Methylomagnum ishizawai: one gene and its partner. The protein of the gene in region 2 interacts with the protein of the main gene of each other region in a pairwise test. Links are inferred from orthologs where the notes say so. Each region holds a gene or a part of one and is shown on either strand. Other genes may lie near its edges.

The links. Proteins that work in one complex are often made in the same cells at the same time.
Region 1: the proteins of B9N93_RS22545 (region 2) and B9N93_RS13920 interact in binary tests that used the Escherichia coli proteins (3 or more experiments, as listed by UniProt). The link is inferred for Methylomagnum ishizawai from one-to-one orthologs.

Annotation. Positions count from the first base shown.
Region 1 is NZ_FXAM01000001.1:3,153,315-3,156,245, forward strand. Bases 1-2,856 are described here. They hold B9N93_RS13920 (sulfurtransferase TusA family protein), read left to right. Parts: upstream 1-1,242; coding sequence 1,243-1,470; downstream 1,471-2,856. Other genes in these bases: B9N93_RS13905 (ATP-binding protein), read left to right, coding at 1-94; B9N93_RS13910 (hypothetical protein), read left to right, coding at 202-642; B9N93_RS13915 (bis(5'-nucleosyl)-tetraphosphatase), read left to right, coding at 709-1,161; B9N93_RS13925 (histidinol-phosphatase), read right to left, coding at 1,480-2,136; B9N93_RS13930 (RNA pyrophosphohydrolase), read left to right, coding at 2,313-2,852. Outside these bases: cpdA (3',5'-cyclic-AMP phosphodiesterase), read right to left, coding at 2,862-2,931. UniProt on the Escherichia coli protein: Sulfur carrier protein involved in sulfur trafficking in the cell. Part of a sulfur-relay system required for 2-thiolation during synthesis of 2-thiouridine of the modified wobble base 5-methylaminomethyl-2-thiouridine (mnm(5)s(2)U) in tRNA.
Region 2 is NZ_FXAM01000003.1:106,705-109,606, reverse strand. The notes cover bases 3-2,829. They hold B9N93_RS22545 (IscS subfamily cysteine desulfurase), read left to right. Parts: upstream 3-723; coding sequence 724-1,935; downstream 1,936-2,829. Other genes in these bases: erpA (iron-sulfur cluster insertion protein ErpA), read left to right, coding at 2,419-2,829; iscU (Fe-S cluster assembly scaffold IscU), read left to right, coding at 1,974-2,393; B9N93_RS22550 (PEP-CTERM sorting domain-containing protein), read right to left, coding at 3-111. Also shown: more of B9N93_RS22550, read right to left, coding at 1-2; iron-sulfur cluster assembly protein IscA, read left to right, coding at 2,844-2,902. UniProt on the Escherichia coli protein: Master enzyme that delivers sulfur to a number of partners involved in Fe-S cluster assembly, tRNA modification or cofactor biosynthesis. Catalyzes the removal of elemental sulfur from cysteine to produce alanine.

The DNA.
Region 1 (2,931 bases), on a different replicon or contig from region 2:
CCAGAGCGGGATTTTGACCTTGCACAACCGCCCCGAGGGCGGCTTGGAGGCGCGGGTGCGCCTGCCCGCGCTCAAGGGCAACGGCAAGCCATGAAGACCGCCGCGGTTAGCCCGCCACGCCGGTCCGGGCGGATTTCACGGAGAACCTATGGCATTCGGACGCCGTATCGCCCAAACTTCCCCTATTTAAGAGGGAAACCGATGATGCGCTTCGCACGCTTGGGAGGGATGGCGGGACTGGCCTGGCTACTGGCGGCCTGCGCCCAGTTCAGGGATTCGGACACGCGCCTGACCGAAAACCACCTGTTCACCGCCGGCTTCAAGATCATGGAAGCCAACACCCCGGAACGGCAAGGCATGTTAAACGGGCTGGCTCCTGAAACCCTCACCCGCGTGCCGCGGCCCGAGGCAGTCTATTACATCTACGCCGACCCGGATATCTGTAGCTGCCTGTACGTGGGGCGGGAAACCGAGTTCGACAAACTGCAAGCCCTGTTGCGGGAACGGCAGGATTCCGACCGGCGGATGGTCGCCAGGGAACTGGAACAAGACCAACGCCTGGGCTGGGGACCGGGCGGACCCTGGGGCAATTGGGGCGCGGGCGGCAACAACGCCGGCAGGCCGGATTGGGACCCCCACTGAGTGGCGGGACACCCCACCTTATTTCGTTTGCGCGGGACCGGCGCGTCCCGCCCGTTTGGAGTTACGATGCGCAATGAATTGATCGGCGATGGCAGCAAAAGCTATATCCTCTCCGCCGGGGTGATTATCGTGCGGGGCTTGCAAAGCCCGCATTACCTATTGCTGCGGGCTTTCCAATATTGGGATTTCCCCAAGGGCGTGGTGGAACCGGGCGAAGACCCGTTCATGGGCGCCCAACGCGAGGTGGAGGAGGAAACCGGGCTGACCGGCTTGCTGTTCCATTGGGGCAAGACCTTCCAGGAAACCCGTCCCTACGGCATCGGCAAGATCGCCCGCTATTACCTGGCCGAATCCCCCGAGGGCGAGGTGTTCCTGCCGGTGAACCCGGCGCTGGGACGGGCCGAACACGAGGAGTTCCGCTGGGTGGATTTCAAGGCGGCGCGGAGCCTGGTCGGCCCCCGGTTGAAGCCGATCCTGAACTGGGCCGATTGGCTGGTGACCCATGGCCGGAATGGTTGAGGCCCGAGCGGCGGCAACCCCGGTGGAACCGGCCCCGATTTGCTAAAATCGCCGCCCTCGTTCCACCGACCGGACCCCGCGATGCAGATTCACCTGGAATTGGATACCACCGGGCTGATGTGCCCCCTGCCCTTGCTCAAGCTCAAGAAAGCCCTGCAAACCCTACAGGGCGGCCAGACCGTGTTGGTTTTGGCGACCGACCCGGCCTCGGTGCTGGATTTCGGCGTGTTCCTGGAACAGGCCGGGCACGAACTGCTGGAGCGCAGCGAGGACACCGGGGTGTTCCGCTATCTGATACGCAAAGGCTGAAGCCGGGATTCAGCCACGCAGGCCGATGACCGGCCAGCCCCGTTCCTGGGCATGGCGGGCCAAGTTCGGATCCGGGTCCACCGCCACCGGATGCTCAACCCGTTCCAATAGCGGCAAATCGTTGTGGGAATCGCTATAGAACCAGCTTCCCGCCCAATCCCGCCCCGTTTCCGCCAGCCATTCCTCCAACCGCGCCACCTTGCCCGCCTGGAAACAGGGCGTGCCCTCGAAACGCCCGGTATAGCGCCCATCCCGGAATTCCGGCGTGGTGGCGATCAGGTGTTCGATGCCGTACAAACGGGCGATGGGCTCGGTTACGAAGCGGTTGGTGGCGGTGACGATCATGGGCAGGTCGCCCGCCGCCCGGTGCTTTTCGACCAAGGCCCGCGCCGCCGGCAACAGGATCGGCCCGATTTTAGCCTCGACGAATTCCTCCCGCCAGCGATACAGGGTCGAAGGCTCGTGCCGGGCCAAGGGGGCCAGCGCGAACGCCAAAAACCGGGCGATATCCAAACACCCTTGTTTATAGTCCTCATAGAAACGGGCGTTGGCGGTTTCGTATTCCTGGGCATCGACGATGCCGCGCTCAACCAGGAACTGGCCCCACAGATAATCGCTGTCACCCGCGATCAAGGTGTTATCGAGATCGAATATTGCCAGACTCACGAGATTCCTTTAAATTCCAAGATGACGGTAAGAAGAAAACCGTCAGCGGCCCGCCCCGATGGCCTGGGTGGCCGCAGCCGGATCCAACCGGCGCTAACGCCGGACCGAAACCGTAACACCGCCGGACAAAACAGGCGGATTATACACCAGCCACCAACCAGGATGCGCCCCCTGTCATGATCGACCCGGATGGCTACCGCCTCAACGTAGGCATCATCTTATGCAACGACGAGGGCCGTGTATTCTGGGCGCGGCGGTTGGGGATGCGTTCCTGGCAATTTCCCCAGGGCGGCATCAAATTCAACGAAGACCCGCAATCCGCCATGTATCGGGAATTGTACGAGGAAGTCGGACTGCGCTACCGCGACGTGAAGATCATCGCCCGCACCCGCGATTGGCTGCGCTACGACCTCCCCGAGCGCTATATCCGCAAGCATTCCTATCCGCTGTGCATCGGCCAGAAGCAACTCTGGTTCATGCTCCGCCTCCGTGCCAGCGAATCCCGCATCCGCCTCAACCGCACCGCCAAGCCCGAATTCGACCATTGGTGCTGGGTCGATTATTGGTATCCGGTCAGCGATGTGGTCTATTTCAAACGGCAGGTCTACCGCCAAGCGCTGACCGAACTCGGCAACCATCTGGCCCCCGGCAAACCCGCCCGCGCCCCCGCCGCGCCCCTGCCCACCGGTCCCCGGATCGTGGTCCAGGAAGGCTGAGCCGTCCCTTCAATAGCCCCGCGACGAGAAGTCCAAACCCTCGGGAATGTCCCGGCCCCGCCCCAGCGTGGTCTCGATG
Region 2 (2,902 bases):
CCGCGCCGTCCCCATACCTGTGGCCATCACCAGCAAAATGGAACAAACAGCGCCGGTTGTTTGAAGGGTCTTGTTCGTTTTGATGGGCGATTTCATGTCTACATTGTTCATCTTCAATCCTCCAAAGAAGAGAGGCTGTTCGCCAATATAAGGTGGTATTAAAAAACAACTATTTCGACTATTTTAAATATGGTTTTTGACAAAATAAAACCGCTTACACGGCCTTTAAAAATACGTTATGTCAAAACGCGATACAGAATAGCAATCTACGCGCACTGCGGCAAATACAATTTGACGATAAACACCGTATATCAATGCTATAAACGCCCGATTACCCCGCTTCCTACCAGCCTCCAGGCACAAAAATTTGAAATAGATCACACAATATAAACCCCATATCTGGTAGCCGGATGGAAAATCCAGGGTTGTATCCGGCAAGGGAAACCGCGGCCTGGGCGGTGCCGGGCCGCCCGGACGCCGACATCCCCGGAGCGGACCGGCGGCACGTGGGCATCGGACCCTATAAACAACATTCACACACACCATTGTGGGGAACCCGACAAATCCCACACCCCCGCGACATCTAAAAATATGCTTTAATATCAAAAGCTTACATAAAATATAAGCATGGCACAGCCATTGCTTCGGGTAAGTCAGTCCAGCCAGTCTGGCCGTTCGAGAAAAATGGCCCGGCGCTTGTGCCCACCGATCCCGGAGTAGCCCATGAAATTACCGATTTATCTCGATTACTCGGCAACGACCCCGGTCGATCCGCGTGTCGCCGACAAGATGATCCCTTATCTGACCGAAGCCTTCGGCAATCCCGCCAGCCGTTCCCATAGCTTCGGCTGGACCGCCGAGAAAGCGGTGGAGGAAGCCCGCGAGGAAATCGCCAAACTGGTGAATTGCGATCCCAAGGAAATCGTCTGGACCTCGGGCGCGACCGAATCCGACAACCTCGCCATCAAGGGCGCGGCCCAGTTCTACGAAACCAAAGGCAAACACCTCATCACCGTCAATACCGAACACAAGGCGGTGTTGGATACCATGCGCGAACTGGAAGCCCAAGGTTTCGAGGTGACTTATCTCGATCCCTTGCCCAACGGCCTGATCGACCTCGACGCCTTCAAAGCCGCGATCCGGCTCGACACCATCCTGGTCTCGGTGATGCACGTCAACAACGAGATCGGCGTGATCCAGGACATCGCCGCCATCGGCGAAATCTGCCGCGCCAACGGCATCGTGTTCCATGTCGATGCGGCGCAATCCACCGGCAAGGTCGAAATCGACCTGAAGAAGCTTCCGGTGGACCTGATGTCGTTCTCGGCCCACAAGACCTACGGCCCCAAGGGCATCGGCGCCCTCTATGTGCGCCGCCAGCCCCGCATCCGCTTGAAAGCCATGATGCACGGCGGTGGCCATGAGCGCGGGATGCGTTCCGGCACCCTGGCCCCGCATCAGATCGTCGGCATGGGCGAAGCCTTCCGCTTGGCCCGCCTGGAAATGGCCGCCGAGAACGAGCGCATCCGCTTCCTGCGCGACAAGCTCCTGTCCGCCGTGCAGGGCATGGAAGAGGTTTATATCAACGGCGACCTGGAACAGCGCGTCGTACACAACCTCAATGTCAGCTTCAACTATGTGGAAGGCGAATCCCTGATGATGGCCCTGAAGGACCTGGCCGTGTCCAGCGGTTCGGCCTGCACCTCGGCCAGCCTGGAACCTTCCTATGTACTGAGGGCGCTGGGCCGCACCGACGAACTGGCCCATAGCTCCATACGCTTCACCCTCGGCCGCTACACCACCGAAGCGGACGTGGATTACGCGATTTCCTTGATCCATAAAGCCGTCGAGCGTCTGCGCGACCTCTCGCCCCTGTGGGAGATGTACAAGGACGGTATCGACATCAACTCGGTCCAATGGGCCGCGGCGCACTAAGCGGCCCCCTTTACACCCCCCCATCCCGGAGAACCATCATGGCGTACAACGAAAAGGTCATCGACCATTACGAAAATCCCCGCAACGTCGGCACCCTCGACACCCAGGACTCGGACGTGGGCACAGGCGTCGTCGGCGCGCCCGCGTGCGGCGATGTGATGAAGCTGCAAATCAAGGTCAACGACGCCGGCATCATCGAGGACGCCAAGTTCAAGACCTATGGCTGCGGCTCGGCCATCGCCTCCAGTTCCCTGGTCACCGAATGGGTGAAGGGTAAGAGCATCGACGAGGCCCTCAGCATCAAAAACTCCCAAATCGCCGAAGCCCTGGCCCTGCCGCCGGTGAAAATCCATTGCTCGGTGTTGGCGGAAGACGCCATCAAGGCCGCCGTCAACGACTACCGCGCCAAGAGCAACACCAACGACTCGGGCTACGACATCTGCAAGACCGCCGCTTAATTCCCAAATCCTAGGAGCCGTCACCATGACCGCCATCAACGCCCTGGCCGATTTCCAAGACCCGACGCCGCCGCCCGCCGCGCTGATCTTCACCGCCAACGCCGCCAACAAGGTGGCCGAACTCATCGCCGATGAAGGCAATCCCGATCTCAAGCTGCGGGTCTATGTCTCGGGCGGTGGCTGTTCCGGCTTCCAATACGGCTTTTCCTTCGAGGAAGCCATCAACGAGGACGACACCACGGTCCAGACCGACGGTGTCACCCTCATGGTCGATGCCGCCAGCCTGCAATACCTGATGGGCGCGGAAATCGACTATCAGGAAGGGCTGGAAGGCTCGCGCTTCGTCATCAAGAACCCCAACGCGGCGTCTTCCTGTAGCTGCGGTAGTTCGTTCTCGGTGGCCGAGGGCACGACCTGTTCCTCCAAGACCCAATAAGCGGAGCGCATCCCATGGCTGTCACCTTGACCGAAAAAGCCGCCCGCCAGGTGAAAAAACACCTGGACGCCCG